DNA from 4 places in the Rummeliibacillus sp. NPDC094406 genome. Region 2 is predicted to be linked to each of the others. Evidence: riboswitches for the same ligand, from Rfam matches in the RefSeq annotation. Region 2 holds a riboswitch; each other region holds the start of a gene.

Region 1 (5,261 bases), on a different contig from region 2:
TTCTTGGATCTCCTCAGCATAAGGAATGCCACCTGTTTTTTCGCCGTCACAGAAATCACAAGCCTTTAAAGTTAAGACATCTCCAATAGGTGAAAGTAAAAATCCAACACCATTTAGTTTTGCTGTAATCGCATCAGGATTAGAAGTTGGAATCTTCAATACGATTTGATGGTTCGGCGTATATTCCATGGTACCTTTTTCGCCAACAACCATTGCTAAAGTCATCATTTGTTCAGGTGTGAATTTTTTATTTGCAACACCAGGACTAACTGCTAATTCGAAAATTTCTTCAAAATCTTGATGAACATAATTTGTGGTTTTTGGTTGTTTACCAGTAACACGTTTTAACGCTTCCATTGCCATATTATATGAGCTTACTTTAGGTGATTGAGGTCGTATGTACTCAACTATTTGGTGCTTCTCATCTTTTTCAATTTTTTCATTTACTGAAGATTGTACTCGTTGAACACCAGTCATTTGATCCATAGCCCAAGGTTCCGCTTCTTCTCTCAAACGTTGATGTGGTTTTAATGCTTGCTTCTCGCTATTTAATGTATATTTTCTTTGATAACCTCGTGGAGTAATCATTTTATTGTCATAAAGGAAAGTTGAAGAGTTCCCAATGATGACTGTCGTCAACATACCGATATCATGATCTAGCATTTCTTTTAGATTTGTAATAATGATATGTTGACGATCACGATATGCACTTTTTACAAGGCCAACCGGTGTATCAGGTGATCTGTATTGTAGAAGAATACGTTGTGCCTCTACAATTTGGCGAGTTCTACGTCCACTGCGAGGATTATAGAGTGCAATGACAAAATCAGCCATTGCGGCAGCTTCCACTCTTTTAGCGATTAAATCCCATGGTGTTAGGTGGTCACTCAAACTTATCGTACAAGAATCATGCATAATAGGAGCACCCAACAATGATCCACATGAATTGATGGCTGAAATACCTGGGATAATCTCAATTGGTACCCCATTTGCTTCAGTCCAATCTTTTTCGATTAAAACTTCATAGACTAGACCAGCCATACCATAAACACCGGCATCGCCACTTGAAATAACTGCAACTTTTTTTCCGGCTTCTGCTTGGCGGACAGCTTCCTGAGCTCTTGAAACTTCCTCTGTCATTCCTGTACTAATCACTGATGTGTCATTTGTGATTAAATCTTGGATCAGTTCTACATAAGTTTTGTAACCGATGATAAAATCACTATCCTGAAGCGCTTCCACTGCTCTCGTTGTAATATGTTTAAAATCCCCAGGACCAAAACCAACGACATAAAGTTTCCCTTGTGATGTCATGCAAACCTCTCCTTTACAAATTATTTGTTTTTATCGATTCCTGTAATGGACGCGACCTCTGGATTTAATATCATTTCACCATTTTCCATACGATAAATTGTATGTTGTTCATTTTGTTGCTCTATACAATCTTTTACAATCCCACGGCCAATATCAGTTGTTGATGCTTTGTACCAACTCCCTTGTGGATAAGCAATTACAATGCATGCATCTTTACAACGGCCATTACATCGTGTTCTAGTGGTATGGATTTGTTCATCCATACCTAGTTGTGCAATTTCTTCACGAATTGCTAGCGTAATTTCTTCTGCACCTTTCTTCATGCAAGAACTTCCATTACAAATGAATAAATGACTTTTCATCCCAGATAAATTCCAAGTTGTCATATTCAACCTCCAATTAATTAAAATAAGATGGAGAAAAAAGGAAAATAAAAAACCTTAATTCCAAGAATTAAGGTTTAAAAACTAGATAATTCAGAAAAATAGCCAAATATAAAATGACATTCTGCTCTTATAGTCTTTACCTTTCCCTCCGAAAAGTATCGTACTTCTGTTTTTAAAAGCAGGTTTCCTGGCTTACACTTCATCTTACTCTGATCTCTTCCCAGTCTTCTTCGACCAGTGAGTATGTATCATTTCATCCATGTTACAGTAGCGGGGGCTGCATCGGATTCTAACCGATTTCCCTATTATCCCTTTGTGAAATTACAAGGGCACTTTTAAAATAATATGAAATTGTATAATATAGTAAAATTAAAAACTGACATAATCATATACTATTTCCAGACAATTTGAAATAGATTTTTTTATTCAAGTCCATTTTACAGAACGTTACTGTTGAAATTTATGCACAATATTTCTAAATACTATATTAGTTTATCTTTTTTAAGACAATCTTTCTTTTGCAAAATTTCTTTGTAAAAAATATAGTAGTATTGGAAATATAACCATGCTACACTAGATTAGTAATCTAACAATTCAATAAACTTTATGGTGCTAAATATTGAGATTTAGCTGAAAAGGGAAGTTTGTGAAATACAAACGCGGTCCCGCCACTGTAAAGACGAGTTATGTTTTTCTATGCCACTGTCAACGATGGGAAGGTAAAAACATAATGAAGACTCTAAGCCAGGAGACCTGCCATAAAGTGTGGATTTGTATCAGCCTACGAGGATAGGTGTGAGTATAGCTATGCTTTTTTGCAAAGCATTGTTTTACTATTCGTTAACACTTCTTCTGTTGGAAGAAGTGTTTTTTTATGTCCTGTTTGGTTTATTAGGAGGTGTATCTCGTTAATTCACGAACAATTGAATATAAAAATGGAGGAAAGATTAAATGATTAAGTTTAAGAACTTAGTAAACTGGAAGCTAATATATTTCCTATTAGCACTGTTGATCATACCAAAACCTGCATTCGCCATGCACATTATGGAAGGTTTTTTACCCGTTGAATGGGTAATTTTCTGGTGGGCTGTTACCATTCCGTTTTTAATAATTGGATTCCGTTCTATTAGAAAAACGATTGCAGAAAACCCAGAAACAAAAATGATGTTAGGCTTATCAGGCGCTTTTGCATTCGTATTATCTGCATTGAAAATTCCGTCTGTTACAGGAAGCTGCTCTCATCCTACTGGTGTTGGCCTTGGTACTGTTTTATTTGGGCCGTTTGCAATGAGTATTGTAGGTTTTATAGTACTTTTATTCCAAGCTTTGTTGCTAGCTCACGGTGGACTAACTACTTTAGGTGCTAATGCTTTTTCAATGGCAATCGTAGGACCACTTATTTCATATGGTGTATTTAAGGGTGTTACCAAAATAGGATTCTCATTTTCTTGGGCAGTGTTTTTAGCTGCTGCACTTGGCGATTTGGGTACCTATGTTGTAACATCTATCCAATTAGCACTTGCTTTCCCATCTGAAGTTGGTGGTTTCTTTGCTTCATTCACTAAATTTAGCAGTATTTTCGCTCTCACTCAAATTCCTTTAGCAATTAGTGAAGGTATTCTTACAGTTGTGATTATGAACTTCTTACAAAAATACAATTTAGCAGAATTAAAAGCTTTGAAAGTCTTTAAAAAAGGTGCTGAACAATCATGAAAAAAAATATAATATTAATCGCGATGGTAGTTATATTGGCTGTTCTGCCACTGTTCTTCCAAAAAGGGGCGGAATTTGGTGGATCGGATGATCAGGCTGAAGCAGCAATTACGAAAATTGATTCTTCCTATAAACCTTGGTTCTCAAGCATTTGGGAACCGCCAAGTGGCGAAATTGAAAGTTTATTATTTTGTTTACAAGCTGCTATAGGTGCTGGTTTTATCGGCTATTTCATCGGCTTCTCACGTGGAAGACACAAAAAAGAAGATAGTAAAGAAGGCAAAGGTAAGCATGTTACTCATTGATCAATATGCTTATATCAATCGCCTAGTAAAGACGCATCCAGTAGAAAAAATCGTTTTATCCTTTTTTCTATTATTATTTTCATTAACCGTAAAAGATGCGCTCATCTCACTCATCACATTTTTTGTTATGAGTTCACTTACAATATTGGTAGCTAAAATTCCATGGCAATATTATTTGAAAATGTTATGTATCCCTGGCGTTTTCCTGATAAGTAGTATGATTGGTATTTTACTATCGTTTACCCGACACCCTGAGCTTATTCATACTGCAATTTGGCAATTTCAATTGTTCGATTGGTCTGTTTATATTTCATCACAAAGTGTCAAAATGAGCATTCAGTTATTCTTTTCTGTGTTAAGCAGTATAAGTTGTTTATATTTTTTAACTTTAACAACACCGGTACATGATTTAATGCAAGTATTAAAAAAATGTAGAGTACCTCAATTATTAATCGAATTAATCGAACTTACGTATAGATTCATATTCGTTTTTTTAGAGAAATCATTTGAAATTTTCCAATCACAAAATTCAAGACTTGGATATCTTTCAATTAAAAGAGGGTTGCATTCTTTAGGAATGCTTATTTCTTCTTTATTTGTCCATGTTTTTCAGCGTTCTAAGGAATTATCAATGGCTATGAATTCTCGTGGTTACGATGAATCCATGGTTTATCTTGAGGATCCTTACCAATATTCTGCTAGAAATTGGGCGATCATTTTTATTATCATTTTGTTAATCATTGCGGTCTACATTCAGTTTGGGGGCATTCTAGTTTGAATGATTTATTCTTTGAAATTCAAAATTTAACACATCGTTATGCTGATGGGACTGTAGCTTTAAATAATTTATCTTTGAAAATTGCTAAAGGTAAGAAGATTGCGTTGCTCGGGAATAATGGTGCTGGAAAATCTACATTATTTCAGCACTTAAATGGAATTCTGAAACCGACTTCCGGGCAAATTCTCTTTCAAAATCAACCGATGAAATATAACCGCAAATCATTGCTGGCATTACGCTCCCATGTAGGGATTGTTTTTCAAGATCCTGATTCTCAACTTTTTGCTGGTAATGTTCGTCAAGATATATCGTTTGGTCCTATAAATCTCGGATGGTCCATTGAAAAAGTAACTGAAATGGTTGAATGGGCAATGTCTGAAACAGAAGTGTCTACTTTACAAGATAAACCCATTCATTTCTTAAGTATTGGCCAGAAAAAAAGGGTTTCAATTGCTGGTGTGTTGGCAATGAATCCTGACGTGTTTATTTTAGATGAACCTTCTGCAGGACTAGATCCCTATTATGCAAAGCAAATTTTGCAATTGCTTAATACAATTCATGAGCTTGATAAAACCATTATTCTTTCTACTCATGATGTGAATTTTGCATATGAATGGGCGGATGAAATCATTGTTATGAGTGGTGGAGAAGTTATCTATCATGGGGATCCTTTTGGTATTTTTGAGCAAGAGCAACTGTTATTAAAATCTCATTTAGAAAAGCCTTGGGTATTTGAATTGGCTCAGGTATTACAATCTAAAAATG
Region 2 (5,261 bases):
TCACGATTAATGTAGTTGATCATTGTGCTCGTTGCAACCATTTTTTGATTGCGTGCTAAATGATAGAAGAAAGAGAATCCTGAGTAGAAGAATAAGCCTTCTAAAATAACATCATAAACAATTGAATCTAGCATATGTTCAACAGTTGGTTCTTCTGCAAATTGTTTATACCCTTTAATAACAAAATCATTGCGTTTTTCCAACACAGGTTCGGTACGCCAAAAATCAAATACTTCATCCTGTTCATCTTTTGAAACAAGACTTGATAGTATATAAGAATAAGAATGGTTATGAATCACTTCTTGTTGTGCCAAAATAATCATCAATGCATTAATGCTTGAATCTGTTAGATAATCGGCAATACGACCTGCATAATCTGTTTGAACACTATCAAGTAGTGCAAGTAAACCAATAATTTTCTTAAATGTTTGTTTCTCATCAGCTGTTAGCTGTGGAAATTGTTTACTATCATTGCTCATATTAATCTCAAAAGGTGTCCAGAAGTTACCTAGCATTTTTTTATATTTGGGATATGCCCAACTAAAACGAACATCATCCCAGTTTAATATATTAGAAGAACGACCATTAACGATTTTAGTCGAACGGTTTGGTGCTTCTTTATCCATTAATATACGTTTTTTTATTTCCGTCATTATTTATCTCCCCTAATTAGCTTGCACATGATTCACATTCTAGTAATTCAACGGATGTAGAACGGACATAATAAGTCGTCTTAATACCGCTGTTCCATGCATTTAGATGAAGTGCTAGTAACTCTTTTGCTTTAATTGTATTTTGCACGTAAAGATTTAATGATATCCCTTGGTCAATATGGCGTGCACGCGCTGCGTTTTGCTTGATTGTCCAGTTTTGGTCGATAAAGTATGCTGATTTGTAATACCATGTTGTTTTTTCGTTTAAATCCGGCACTGTAACTGGAATTTTATAATCCTTTTTCTCTTCAGAATAACTCTTTTGGAAGATTGGATCGATACTTGCCGTACTTCCTGCAATGATTGATGTTGTTGAGTTTGGTGCCACAGCCATTACATAGCCATTGCGCATTCCTTTTTCAGCAACCTCTTGTTGTAGGGCTGCCCATTTTTCGCCATGATAGCCACGGCTTTCGAAATAGCTACCTGTTTGCCAATCAGAACCTTCAAATAATGGATATACACCTTTTTCTTCTGCTAATTTCATAGAAGATTTAATCGTTAAGTACGCAATTTTTTCATATAATTCATCTGCAAATTTAACTGCTGCTTCCGACTCCCAAGCAATACCTGAAGTAGCAAGTAGATGATGCCAACCAAATGTACCAAGGCCAATTCCACGATAACGTGCATTCGTATGAGCCGCTTGTTTTACTGGGATTGCATTTAAATCAATCACATTATCAAGCATACGTACTTGAATTGGAATTAAGCGTTCTAATACATTTGCTGGTATTGCTCTACCCAAGTTAATAGAAGATAGATTACATACAACAAAATCTCCTGGTTTACGGCGAGTGACGATCATATCATTTTCAAGTTCTACTGACTCAAATTCTGTTGGTGACATATTTTGTGCGATTTCTGTACACAAATTAGATGAGTAAATCATGCCTTTATGTTTGTTTGGATTTTTACGGTTAACCTCATCACGATAGAACATAAATGGTACGCCTGTTTCTAACTGACTGCGCATAATTCTTTTCATAATATCAATTGCTGGTACGGCTTCACGTGACAATAAAGTATTTTGCACACATGCTAAGTAGTTTGCACGGAATGAACCTTCGCCGCGTTTTTCATCATAACAATCTTCTAATCCAAATCCCATAAGGGAACGTACTTCATAAGGGTCAAACAAATACCAATCATCACGATTTTCTACTGCTTCCATGAAAATATCTGGTAGACATACACCTGTGAAAATATCATGTGCACGCATGCGTTCATCACCATTATTTAATTTCAAATCAAGGAATGAAAAAATATCTTTATGCCAGACATCCAAGTAAACCGCAATCGCTCCTTGACGTTGTCCAAGCTGGTCTACCGATACGGCTGTATTATTTAATTGCTTGATCCATGGAATTACACCGCTAGATGCACCTTTAAATCCACGAATAGACGCACCACGGCTACGGACTTTACCCATATATACCCCAATACCACCACCAAATTTAGAAAGTGTCGCAACATCTGTATTGGAATCGTAAATACCTTGCAAACTATCATCTACTGTATCGATAAAGCAGCTTGATAATTGTCCGTGTGTCTTTCCGGCATTTGATAATGTAGGTGTTGCTGTTGTCATATACAGATTACTCATCGCCCAATAAGCTTCTTTTACTTTTTCAATACGATCTTCTTTTTCATTTTGCATTAACGTCATAGCAATGACCATCCAGCGTTCCTGTGGTAGTTCAATTGGCGTTTTATCAAAATCACGTGTCACATATCGATCTATTAATGTTTTTAGTCCTATATATGTAAAAAGTTCATCCCGTTTTGACTCTATTGTGAAGGCCAGTTGTTGTAGTTCGTCTTCTGAATAAGCTTCTACTAACACCGGATTATAGAGACCTTTTCCAACTAGTTTATGTACTTGTTCTGGAAATACTTTATAGACATCTTCTACAGTAACTTGTCGCTCAACAGCAGCTTTTTGATAGATTTCCATTAGTAATAGACGTGCAGCAGCAAATGTCCAATAGGGTTCGTTTTCATCTAGAAAGCTTAATGCATCTAATGCTAGTGCTCTAGTCCATTCTCCATCTGCCGCATCAGGATGTTTATGCACAAAACGTTCATGCTTACGTCGTAAAGGACTCATTTCCTCTTTGCCAAATTCAGCCTCTAATCGCTGCAATACTGTTTCTTTTTCATCTATTATTGTTACCATATCGTCGTCTCCTTTTTACACAAAATAAAAGCGACTGTTCGCCTTCATCGGCAGAACAGTCGCTCTAGTTGAAATGGAAACAAAATCACAGCAAAAAAATTCCACATAACAGTGAATGAATGTGCTGCAATTATTTGCCCCCACTTCTCAACCCCCGAAGAAAGTGTCGCAAAACGAAAATTTGGCAGGTCTACTGGCTTGTGTTTCATCCATTTTGTCATCCTTCCCAAGCATTGCTCAGTGGCTTTTTGACAAATGTCCACACCTACAGTTGCGGGGACAGCTTCGGCATTGAACCGAATTCCCTTTTACACCATTGCTGGTACCAATTATCGTCTTTATACTATATATTGTGTTTTTATAATATATATAATCTAACATATTGTGTTTGTCTTAGACAAGCAGAATTGCACAATTAAAGAAAAAGAACTACCAAGTGAACATATATTTTTGAATATACTAGATTCTTAATTATATTTGTTCTATATCAAATAGCTTTGTAGCATACCCAATAGCTGAGGAAAGCTGCCCTTCATAGGCATTTTTTTAAAGCGACTCCTATTGACAAGATTATTTCAATACCAATTTTTCTTTTTTATTGAATCTCTAATCTTCGTAATCTTTATTACTTAGAACATCTCCAGTTTTTGCATCGATTTTAATTGCGTATTGATATGTGTCATCTTTAACTTCTACATCATATACCGAAAATGGTTTGGCCCCACCCGCATAAAGTGTTCGCCCGCAGTGGAAATCAACGGGTTATATTTATCTATCTATATATTGTAAAAGAAAAAAGTCTGTAGACAAACTCGAAATTCTTCGAGTTTGTCTACAGACTAAAGAACCTTTAAGGCCCTTTTTTCTTACATAAATACGATAATAGCAAGTACGATTGCCAATACTATACGATAAATCGCAAATGGAACTAATTTTACTCTTGATACTAATTTTAAGAAGAACTTAATTGAAATAAGCGCAAAGACGAATGCACTGATAAAGCCAGTTACATAGAAGCCCATGTCGCCGAAATTAATTTGATCCCAGTGTTTAAGAAGTGATAAAAGACTTGCACCTGCCATAATTGGTACTGCCATGATAAACGTGAAATCTGATGCTGTACGGTGGTCTAAACCAAGTAATACCCCACCGGAAATAGTTGCACCAGAACGTGAAAAACCTGGCCATAATGATAAGCATTGAATTAGGCCGATTTTAAAGGCTTGTGCATAGGATAAATCATCTAATGAAGTAACTTTCGGTCTCTTTGGTCCAAATTTATCTGCTATAATCATAAATATTGCTCCAACGAACAGACTAAAGATAACGGGTTTAATACCAAATAAATGACTATCGATAAAATTCTCTAATAATACACCTAATACACCTGCAGGAATTACGCCAATAATAACATGTAATAAATTGAATCGATGATGTGGTTTTTGCCCTTCTATTTTATATAAACCAACAAGGCTCAGCATTCGTTTCCACATGACCACAACAACAGCTAGGATGGATCCTAACTGAATAACAATTTTAAATGTATTCGCAGAAGCTTCCCCTAAAAACTCTGGCGTTTTCAACCACATATCATCAACGATAATCATATGACCTGTAGATGAAACCGGAGCAAACTCTGTCATACCCTCTACAAAACCCAAAATAATGGATTTTAACAACTCTATAAAGTCCATAGTATCTCCTTATTCTCTTTTTTTGAATGATTCTAACATTCATTTCTAGTAAAACTATCATAACATAACAGAAGGAGAAGCTATCTTAAAGTTTCATTAAATTAATCTTTCAGCTCAACATCAATTACCCACATTTCACTTCTACTATTAGTGCGAATTGGAGGTCCCCAAAAACCGAAACCTGATGAAACAAGTATATGTGTTGTCTTTTTCAATAGATACCCATAATCAAGTTCAAACGTTTTTTTTGTAATCCATTGATTCGGCCACATTTGACCTAAATGGGTATGTCCAGAAAGGTGTACGTCTACCCCAAGCTCGACTGGCGTTTCTAAATCTGACGGGGTATGGTCCATAACAATCCAAGGTAAACGAGTATTCACCACAGTAGATAACTGTTGTAGAGACTTACGACTTTTATTTGTTTTGTCTTCTCTTCCTGTAACATAAAACGAATCCGCTATACAAATTGTTTCATCTTGTAAAATTTGTACCCCTGATTTTTTCATCTCATTTACAAAGGTAGGAATTGCTTTTCCGTAGTATTCATGGTTTCCTAACACACCATAAACACCATATGTAGCAGTTAATGTCTTCATGACTACATCCATGTCGTATGCTTTATACCAATATGGATGATCATCTACAATATCCCCTACTAGAAAAACAATATCG
Region 3 (5,261 bases), 110 kb from region 2:
ACTTCTGTTAACTCTACAACACTTTGTGTTCCTTTAGATTTAGATTTGAGAATACGAAATTTTCCACTATTCGTGATAAAGAAAGTTCCATTATCGCGGCTATCTTTTGATGTTTTATCATAGAATTCGTATCTCGATGTTTTATCGTCATATTTTGCAAGGGCAATGAAGTTTGTGTTTTGTTGTGTTAAATCATTATTATTTTTATCATATACTTTTGTTCCTTGCCAAGTTGTACTTCCGAGAATCTTTGCAATTTTTACTCCTGTATTTAACGTTGACTCTTCAATACCCTTTACTTCTGAATTAACGGGTATTTTTGTTCCATTTTTACTACCTGTAGTAATATCTTGTTTACCGAATCCTTGCCATTGACAAGCAGATAAAATTAACATATTTACTAGGACAAGTACCATCAATACTTTTTTCATATTTCAGCCTCCTTAATTTACTACCAGTACCAATGTTACCAATTTATAGAGTTTTAATACTTCTCATTCAACCTCTTTGAGTATTGTGGCGATAATCCAGCTGGAGGTATAAAAAATATAAAAAAGAGAATGATATGTTGAATTCTATTTTGGGAGGAATCATTATGAAAGTTGTTGCAATTGTAGGTAGTATCCGAAAAGATTCATATAACAAAAAACTAGCTGAATTTGTAAAAAAACATAATGCAGATAAGTTTGACATGGAAGTCTTAACTTTAAATGATTTACCTATGTACAATCAAGATAACGAAAATGATCCACCGCAATCTGTTGTAGATTTTAAAGCGAAGGTAAAAGCTGCCGATGCGGTACTTTGGGTAACACCAGAGTATAATGGGTCCATTCCGGGAGTATTGGGTAATGCAATCGATTGGCTATCACGAGTAGATCAAGTCATGATTGGTAAACCTTCTTGGATTATGGGTGCTTCGATGGGAGTATTGGGAACTGCGAAAGCACAAATGCATTTACGCGACATTTTATTTTCAATAGGATTATCATCTCCAATACTAATAGGCAATGATGTATATATTGGGGCTGTGCACACGAAATTTGATGATTCAGGAAATCTAACAGAAGAAGGAACGGTTCAATTTTTAGATAAAATAGTTGGTAACTTTTTAAAGTGGATGAAACAATATTAATTTATGCATGATAATCGTGAACAGCAGTAAAATCTCCTAGAAGAGAAGCTAACTGCTGTTTATTTTATATGTAATTTGTTATTTAGAGAAAAAACAATTGCCAAAACTTATCTTTCACAAAAACCAAATATTCGGTATAATGATAAACAATTCAATATATAAAGAAGTACGGTTCTCGACATATACCAAATGTTGAGTGAAAAGGGAAATCGGTGAAAATCCGATGCGGTCCCGCCACTGTAAGTGTGAGCAACTCGTAAACGGCCACTAAAAAGAATTGATTTTTTGGGAAGGCACGATGCGCGATGAACACAAGCCAGGATACCTGCCGAACTCAGATCACCAAATAACTACGAGGATAGAGTGGGTGCTAGTGTACTTGAATATACTGGAATCATGATGCCTCTCAAAAATACGAGAGGCATTTTTTATGGAGGAGGCATTTTTGTGAAAAAAATTTGGCAACTGGGTTTCTTACTAACAATGGCGTTTGTTCTACTTGTTGGATGCAATCAAAGCGAAACTCAAAAATCATCAACTGAAAAAAGTGAAAAGACTACTCAAACTACGGACAAAACAGCTACATACCCTATGACAGTAAAAGATGCGCTTGGGAATGAGGTAGAATTAAAAGAAGAACCGAAAAAAATCGTATCACTGATCCCAAGTAATACAGAAATCTTATTCGCACTAGGTTTAGACGACAAAATCGTTGGTGTAAGTGATAACGATGATTATCCAAAAGCTGCTACCAAAAAAGAAAAAGTAGGCGATATGCAGAAAATTAACATTGAAAAAGTACTAAGCTTAAAACCAGATGTCGTATTTGCACATGAATCGAATGCAAAGTCAATTGAATCGGGATTACAACAATTGAAAGATGCAGGGATTACCGTTTTTGTCGTAAAAAATGCAACAAACTTTGAAGAAACATATGACACCATCAAACAAATCGGTCAAATTACAAATCAACCACAAAAAGCGGATAAAATCGTTGCTGATATGAAAGCGAAAGTAAAAGAAGTACAAGATAAAGTAGCGAATGTTAAACAACGTACTGCTTTTGTTGAAACATCAGATGTACCTAATATTTACACAGCAGGTAAAGATACATTTATGCAAGAAATCTTCAACTTAGCGAATATAAAAAATGTTGCGGATGATCAATCAGGTTGGTTTAAAATTGATCCAGAGCAAATTGTCAAACGTAATCCCGATACTATTATTGTGATGGAAGATTATGTTCCAAATATCGTAGAGAAAGTAAAAAAACGTCCAGGCTTTGACAGTATTACTGCTGTTAAAAATAACGCAGTTGTGCTAGTAGATCAAAATTTAACAGCTCGTACAGGTCCTCGCCTTGCTGAAGGGTTAGAGGAAGTAGCGAAGGCTGTTTACCCAGAGGCGTTTAAGTGAAAAAGATCATAGTCGGTTATATCGTAGCTGTAATCATCCTATTGATGAGTATATGGCTCGGTATTTCCGTTGGTTCCGTAAAGGTGCCAATCAGTACGTTATGGAATATTGGAGTGGATGAAACAGCAACGAATATTTTATGGAACATTCGAATGCCTAGAGTAATTTTAGCAGGACTTGTTGGAGCAGCATTAGCCGTTGCAGGAACTGCCTTTCAAGGATTGTTAAAAAATCCACTTGCAGATCCATACACGTTAGGAGTGTCATCAGGTGCCTCAGTAGGCGCCGTGATGACGCTCTTTTTCAGTATTTCAACCCCTATTTTAGGTATCTTCACATTACCAACTTTCAGCATGATAGGGGCGCTCTTTGCAATGTTTGTTGTTTTAGGGTTTGCTAAATTAGTCGATCGTACGATGAAAATGGAAACCCTTATTTTAACAGGGATTATTGTGAGTTCTTTTTTAAGTTCCGTGATATCATTGATGATTGCCTTAACAGGAGAAGAACTTCGCCAAATTATTGATTGGTTAATGGGTAGTGTATCGATGAGAGGATGGCCATATATCAAAATGATTTTGCCGTTTATTACTTTCGGAACAATTTTATTATGGCTTAATCGACGTGAACTGAATGCCATGCTGTTTGGTGAAGAACGAGCAAAGTATTTAGGTGTAAATGTGAAGAGAAGTAAGTGGATGCTATTACTCGGTGGTTCTATGTTAACGGGCTCTGCTGTAGCAGTATCTGGCACGATTGGTTTTGTTGGTTTAGTTGTGCCACATATAACACGACTTTTATTTGGAACAGATCATCGTCATTTAATTCCATTATCTTTTATTAATGGTGCATCGTTACTTATTCTATGCGATTTGATAGCACGAACAGTTATTGCACCTACAGAGTTACCGATCGGTGTGATTACATCGTTTATTGGGGCACCAGTTTTTGCTTATATTTTCTTCCGTCAACGTAGAATGAAGGGGGCGTAATAGTATGCTTGCTGTAAAACAACTTAGTGGTGGTTATGATTCCAAGAAGCCAATTGTAAAAGATATTTCGTTTACAGTTGATAAGGGGAAGTTTATCGGAATTCTAGGACCGAATGGTAGTGGAAAGTCCACTCTAATCAAAGTGATAAGCGGGATTTTACCTGCTACTTCTGGAACTGTTCAAATTGATGGCAAAAACTTGAAGGATTATTCCACAAAGGAATTAGCGCGTAAAATGGCTGTGTTGCCACAATTGCATGCTCATGCTTTTTCACATTCTGTTCGTGAAACAGTATCAATTGGTCGTTACCCACATCAAAGTAGCTGGTTTTCAACATGGTCGAAAGAGGATGAAGAAGCAGTTACAGAAGCAATGCAACAAACAGGTATTGCTCAATATGATAATCAAAATTTAGAGTTTCTTTCTGGTGGAGAACAGCAACGAACCTTTGTTGCACAAGCATTAGCACAGCGCTCAGATTTGTTACTATTAGACGAACCAACAAATCATTTAGATATCGAACATCAAAGAAGATTGATGGATATGATTCGGCATGAAGTTGTACATAATGGTCTGACGGTTGTTTCTATTTTTCATGATATAAATTTAGCCTCACTCTATTGTGATCAGTTGATCTTACTTGAGGACGGGCAAATTTATTCAGAAGGTGAACCACATGAAGTATTAAAGGAAAAACATATTAGGGATGTTTATCGTACGGAAGTGTCAAATTATCCACATCCAGTGCTACCGAAGCCACAAATTACGTTAATACCGAAACCACATAATGATATACAAAAGGCAACTTCTATTACAGCCGAGCAAATTAAAGTACGTGATGAGTTTGTTGAGTTGCAAACATCATTTCCATTAAAAACTGTATCATCTGCTGTTCATAATGCAGGATTTGGATGGTTCCAGACATTTATTAATCGTGCCGTAGATATCAAATATATGTGTGAAGATGCGCATGAAGAATTAAAGCGATATTTAGAGAAACACGGTTTTTCACCTTCTAACACAGTTGCAATGATGACAGCCGTTGCCGCGAAGCATGTAGTTATTAGAGAGTTTTCTTCTACTATTAGTAGTATTGTTGTTGCAGTAACCGCAGGTGTTGGAAATGCGGTTGATGTATCAAAAGCCTATGAACGTCCGGAAAAACCACATATAGGAACAATCAATACATGGGTTTTCATTAATGGTACTCTTACGGATGAATCCTTTATGCAAGCGATGATTACGGCAACAGAAGCAAAAACGAAAGCATTAGTAATTGAAGATATAAGAGATACTATTTCAAATACGGTTGCTACTGGGACGTCAACAGATAGTGTGCTCATTGCTGCTACACAAAAAGAACCGTTCTTTGAATATGCAGGAACCATAACAGGAATCGGAAAGCTCATTGGTCACGGTGTATTTGAAACAACACGTATTGCATTACAAGAGTACAAACGTGCGAAAGGAATGCTATAACATGTTTGCACATTTAATTGCTTGCTCACTTGGGGTAATTCTTGATCGATTAATTGGGGATCCACCTAAAATGCCTCATCCTATAAGATGGATTGGTAATACAATTCAGTGGTTAACAAAACGATTAAACATTGGGAAGTTTCGTAGGATGAAGGGGCTTTTACTTGTTATAGTAGTTGTTGGTATCACCACAATTGTAACTTATTTAATTGTTATTGCGGCATATACAGTAGGAACG
Region 4 (5,261 bases), on a different contig from region 2:
TTGAGTAGGTACGTGTAGGTTCACTTGTCTGGATATCATTATAGATACTAGATAAATCACCTTTTACATCATTTCGTAGCTTAATCATATTTAATAGAAAGTACGGACGCCAGCTCCAGTTTTTGCCGATCGCCTCTTCCTCTATTTGCCACTCACTATTTAGTCTGACGATATTGGGTGAAGTTTGAAAGCCTTCGTCGTTACAAATGTATAAACGAAAAGCATAGTCCTCTAGTTTTTCGGCAAGTTCTATAATACTTTCGACATTTTGGCTTGTCGGATTCGTATTTTTCACCATTGTTGAAATGATTTTTTGTAGCTTATTCATTTCATTGTACTTTATTTCTAATATCTTTTTCTCTGTTGAGATAAATTGCTGACATTCGCTACGGAAACGTTCCTTTAAGACATCACGTGCAATAAAATGATTGGATGGTTTTTCTAAATACTTACCTTTAAAATACCGTGCTCCATTTTTCCACGCGTAGTGTAATTCATAGCTCGTATTAATTTGATCAAACATTAATGTTGCACCCATTTGGACTGCGAGTGTCTGAATGGTTGTAAACATATAATTTTGAGCACCCCATGCATTGTAATCCAGCCCGCTTACTTTCATTTTCAATACAGTGGGTTCTATTAGTAAAATTTGATCCAGCTTACTGTCTGAACCAATATCAGCAACTACCATTTTTGCTCCATACGTTTTAATATAGAGAATTGGATGCCGTAGCTGATTGATATCCCCACTAAATTTTTGCATTGGAATGACTAAATGAATATTTTGTAAAAGGTTCTCTTCCACTAAATCTTTTAAAACTTGAAAATAGGCATCGCCAAAGTCCATCATCAACAAATTAGGATTACATGGTAAATAAAGATTAGCTTCTTTTAAAGCATCTTTTGCGATAGTAAGTGCCTTTTTAACCATGATTAGTTCCACTTCTGCACGAATATCAGCCGGAACTGTTTCGTCATATGTAAATTCAATAATATTGAAATGTTGATCATCTTTTAATATTTGACCAATTACTTCGTATGCTACAATTACATGCTCATCTGCACTAAAGATTGGCTCAAATAATATTTCGATTTCTTCTAATCGATCGAGAAGATCAAGAACGTCCATTAGCTGGTCCCCCATTCTAACTTACTACTACTATTATATCCTACATTTTTGAAGCTGGCACTGACACAATTCTTTTAAATAATTATTTTTTCAATATAAAAACTCTCACCAATTTTATCAAGAATCAGTAAGAGTTTTTTTGATGAGTTATATAAGGTAACTAAAGAAATTGACAGACTTTGAAAAGTAAACTTTTGATTATTATTAGCTAAATCAATTCATCAATTTCATAAATGCTTTTCTATTTAAAAACCACGATCATTAAACGATTGATTTGAATAAATGATAAGCTCTTCGATGCCGCTACAGACGGACGCTTTCCGCGGGCAAGCAGCAGTTCTTTCCAGCATAGAGAGTGAAACGGTAGATGCAAGCCTCCTCCTCACTATTTTGAGGGCACTAAAAAAACAATTTACCCCTATTTTTTATAGTACAAATTTAATATAACATGAAGTGGAATCAGCTTCGCTTTCCGCGGGCGAACCGACGAGCCTCCTCGCTACGCTGTGGGGTCTCTATGGCTCGCGTTTCCGCAGGACTCTGAATGCACTTCACTGAATTGACCTCGCCGATCGTTTTGATCAAACTTTTTCACAAACCTACAACCATGACTGGAAATAGATAGTTGGGATTTTGTTAGTAATCAATTGAAATGATATGAATTAAGTAAGTGAATGGCACCGGTTATTAAATCTCCATTCCCACTTCTTCAAAAGTCGGCATATTTTTCATCATGCTACATGCTGCTTCGATAATTGGGAAGGCTAAAGCTGCTCCAGAACCTTCACCTAGACACATGTCCATCATTAACATCGGTTCTTTGCCTAAAAGTTCACTGGCTATTATTCCCCCTGGTTCTTCAGTGGCATGTGAAGTTATAAGATAATCCTTCACATTTGGTTCAATAGAAGCTGCGATTAAAGCTGAAACACTGGAAATTAAACCATCGACTACAACAGGTACCCGATTCGCTGCAGCTGCAAGCATAACGCCAGCCATTCCGGCGATTTCTAGTCCCCCGACTTTTGCCAGCACATCAATACCATCAGCTGGATTGGGTTGGTTTGTTGCAATGGCATTTCGAATGACATCTATTTTATGTGCTAATCCACCTTGCCCAAGCCCCGCGCCTCTACCTGTAATTTCTTTCGGATCGCAATTGGCTAAAACAGATAATATCGCTGTACTTGGTGTCGTATTGCCGATGCCCATTTCGCCTGTCCCTAGTAAATTAACCCCATTTTGTATTTCCGTTGTGGCAATTTCAATACCCACTTCTAAGGCTTTGATCGCTTCATCTCTTGTCATAGCAGGACCTTTTGCCATATTGTCTGTTCCTTTTTTTATTTTTCGGATAATGACTCCAGCATCACTTGGGATGTCTTCTTTTACTCCTATATCAACTGTCACAATTTTAGCACCTGAAACCTTTACGATTGTCCCGACACCTGTGATTCCTTTTGCAATATTTAAAGTTTGTTCAAAAGTCACTATTTGTGGATTATTCGTAACGCCTTCTTCATACACACCGTGATCCGCTGACATCACAATAATTGCTTTTTGGTCAATTGAAGGAAAACTCTCTCCAGTAATACCTGAAAGTTGTATTGCGATACTTTCCAATTTCCCTAGACTTTTTGGGGGTTTGATCAGGTTGTCCACTCTATGTTGAGCCTTTGCCATCATTTCTTGATCCAAGTCTTCAATTTTTTCAATAGTTTGTTGTAATAAGTTCATTTTCATCTCTCCCGAATAAAATTAAAAGCCTGCAGTTTATTTGCATTACAAATAAACCGCAGACTTTTCCATCATCTGTTCTATTCAAGTAATAAGGCAGGTCTCCTGGCTCGGGGTCAACATTTCATCAGCCTTCCCAGATAAAAATATCCAGTGGCATTTCTGATCAAACTCCCCTATACAGTGGCGGGTCCGCTGAAGACTTTCACTTCATTCCCTATTCTCCTTTTGCTAAAGGCACCTTATACTTTTATTGAATTTTCTATTAATTATATTACTAGGGAATTAGTTAGAAAGCAATAGTACTTATTTTTGAAATTCAATATCTCTAGCTTTGTTGTAATTCTTTTTGTATAATCTCTTTTATTTTTTCATTCCCCATTACACCAATAGTGAAAACATTCGATTTTTCAGAATAAATAAGCCTAAAAGTTACTCCATTTTTCAATTCTATTTCTAAAAAAATTGGTTCGTCAGTATAATCGACATCTTTTACTATTAAATTATCCCATGCTTCAATAAATTCTTTCCTGGATGAAGACGAAAAAGTATGCAATCTTCTTCCATCTTCTGTACTTTCAATGTAAATATTTTGGACATATTCTTTTAGCGGATACAATTCTTTTGCTGTTTTAGCTTTTTTGTTCTGATGCGATACATACACCTTATTATCTGCTAAAACGAGAAAAGATGATGGATATCCATTTACTTCATAAATAGCTGTTCCTTTTTCAATAAAGGCAGCATCTCCGTTTTTCATCTTATGATTATTACACGCATTATCAGCCATTTTATAAAGAACTTCGCCTATTTTCTTTCCCTTTTCAACATTCAAATTACTGCTTTCATCAGTTGGTTCCGGAAAATGGTGCTCATATTTTATGCCATGAATCATTAACACATCTACCCATTCTATTATGGCATCAGGACATTTACCAAAATAACCTATTGGCTTACTACAAGAAGCTAGAAACGTACTAAGAATAATTATTACAAGGACACTTTTAAGTTTCATCATTTTCCTCCTTGTATATTTATTGGTATTACATTCCCTCTCGCAAATTTACCTTTATCTTTATTTTATTGTAACATATGGTAATAACCTTGATAAATTCAACAAATATTTTTCTATTTATGTATGATTAATTTAAAAACTATTAGAAGCTTGGATACTCATGTGTGACATAAAAAGTTAGCGGAGGTGGAAAATGATTAAATCTCTTGGTCAAAAAATTCATATCATTGGACCTGTAGGAAGTGGAAAAACAACGATAGCGAAAAAAATCGCTTTAATTAATCAATGTAATCATTTTGAATTAGATAACATCGTTTGGATTCGTTCAGAAAATGGTGATATTCGTCGCTCAGAAAATGAAAGAGATTCAATTTTACAGCAAATCATAGAAAATCAAAAATGGGTTATTGAAGGTGCACATTATCAGATGTGGACATCACCAAGTTTAAAATCAGCAGACAGTATTATCTATTTAGAGCCTTCGTATTTCACTAGAATGTATAGAATCAATAAACGATTTATAAAACAACTATTGAAAATTGAACAAGCCAATTATAATCCTACATTTAAAATGCTGAGAAAGATGTTTGAGTGGAGTAAATTCCACGAAAAAAAGGGCAAACATTTAATCCAAGAAACGCTTAATCAATATCAAGATAAAGTGATTTTGATAAAATCAAAAAAGGATTTAAATAGGTTGTTAGAAGAGGCAATTTCATAATTCAAAATTAAATTGTATATCCAGAAAAATATTCGTGTTTTTAAACTAGAAAAGCATTATGAAATTGACTCAGAATACTAGTTTTTTTATCTTTATTTAGTATAAAATACAAAATATATAAAATGAAACATTTGTAATGAAACTGTAAATTCCACTTGCCAAGCCTTTCATATCAAGCTTTTATCCTTCCTTGGATTAGGTAGGGAAAATTTTACCTCATAGAACCCTCCGTTTTTATTGCTAACATTAAGTTTGTAAAGAGCACACAGGAGGTACTCAAACACATGAAAAAACAATTTCTAACAACAAGTATTGCACTTACAATAGGTTTAAGCACATTTGGTGGGATATTACCAGCAACAAATCAGGCAATGGATGTTAAGGCTGCAACCACTACAAATGTTCAACATAACGATCAAGCTGTCGCTGCGAAGGCAGACCAACTAATCCAAACCGGAAAAAGTTTAATAGGTCAAGCAACGTATAGTAATACCGTGTACAAGCCAACTTATCCTTACAAATTCTCTTGCGCTTCATTTATCATGTACATTTTCGAGAAAAACGGTGTAGATTTAGCTACTTATAACGAAGATTATATGATTCAACAAGGTACTTATGTTCCAAGAAATCAATTACAAAAAGGCGATTTATTATTCTTT

Evidence for each region. A riboswitch is a leader RNA that binds a small molecule or an ion and turns the genes downstream of it on or off. The one in region 2 is predicted to bind cobalamin.
Region 1: linked by a shared signal. The riboswitch ahead of ACIQ4I_RS01870 (energy-coupling factor ABC transporter permease) and the one ahead of ACIQ4I_RS14910 (ribonucleoside-diphosphate reductase subunit alpha) in region 2 are both predicted to bind cobalamin.
Region 3: linked by a shared signal. The riboswitch ahead of ACIQ4I_RS14425 (ABC transporter substrate-binding protein) and the one ahead of ACIQ4I_RS14910 (ribonucleoside-diphosphate reductase subunit alpha) in region 2 are both predicted to bind cobalamin.
Region 4: linked by a shared signal. The riboswitch ahead of cobT (nicotinate-nucleotide--dimethylbenzimidazole phosphoribosyltransferase) and the one ahead of ACIQ4I_RS14910 (ribonucleoside-diphosphate reductase subunit alpha) in region 2 are both predicted to bind cobalamin.

The regions. Positions count from the first base shown of each region.
Region 1 covers NZ_JBIWGZ010000001.1:379,472-384,732, reverse strand. Annotated here, with positions in the region: gene cobJ (precorrin-3B C(17)-methyltransferase) at 1-1,314, opposite strand, end outside; gene ACIQ4I_RS01875 ((2Fe-2S) ferredoxin domain-containing protein) at 1,335-1,700, opposite strand; cobalamin riboswitch at 1,861-2,052, opposite strand; cobalamin riboswitch at 2,291-2,475, shown strand; gene ACIQ4I_RS01870 (energy-coupling factor ABC transporter permease) at 2,652-3,413, shown strand; gene ACIQ4I_RS01865 (energy-coupling factor ABC transporter substrate-binding protein) at 3,410-3,718, shown strand; gene cbiQ (cobalt ECF transporter T component CbiQ) at 3,705-4,496, shown strand; gene ACIQ4I_RS01855 (energy-coupling factor ABC transporter ATP-binding protein) at 4,493-5,261, shown strand, end outside.
Region 2 covers NZ_JBIWGZ010000005.1:238,491-243,751, forward strand. Annotated here, with positions in the region: gene ACIQ4I_RS14905 (ribonucleotide-diphosphate reductase subunit beta) at 1-653, opposite strand, end outside; gene ACIQ4I_RS14910 (ribonucleoside-diphosphate reductase subunit alpha) at 670-2,892, opposite strand; cobalamin riboswitch at 3,059-3,236, opposite strand; gene ACIQ4I_RS14915 (undecaprenyl-diphosphate phosphatase) at 3,759-4,586, opposite strand; gene ACIQ4I_RS14920 (metallophosphoesterase) at 4,688-5,261, opposite strand, start outside.
Region 3 covers NZ_JBIWGZ010000005.1:130,347-135,607, reverse strand. Annotated here, with positions in the region: gene ACIQ4I_RS14435 (DUF4822 domain-containing protein) at 1-431, opposite strand, end outside; gene ACIQ4I_RS14430 (NADPH-dependent FMN reductase) at 596-1,135, shown strand; cobalamin riboswitch at 1,288-1,482, shown strand; gene ACIQ4I_RS14425 (ABC transporter substrate-binding protein) at 1,583-2,551, shown strand; gene ACIQ4I_RS14420 (FecCD family ABC transporter permease) at 2,596-3,543, shown strand; gene ACIQ4I_RS14415 (adenosylcobinamide amidohydrolase) at 3,548-5,023, shown strand; gene cbiB (adenosylcobinamide-phosphate synthase CbiB) at 5,025-5,261, shown strand, end outside.
Region 4 covers NZ_JBIWGZ010000001.1:55,567-60,827, reverse strand. Annotated here, with positions in the region: gene ACIQ4I_RS00265 (EAL-associated domain-containing protein) at 1-1,129, opposite strand, end outside; gene cobT (nicotinate-nucleotide--dimethylbenzimidazole phosphoribosyltransferase) at 1,817-2,866, opposite strand; cobalamin riboswitch at 2,945-3,126, opposite strand; gene ACIQ4I_RS00255 (hypothetical protein) at 3,195-3,881, opposite strand; gene ACIQ4I_RS00250 (P-loop NTPase family protein) at 4,075-4,602, shown strand; gene ACIQ4I_RS00245 (C40 family peptidase) at 4,887-5,261, shown strand, end outside.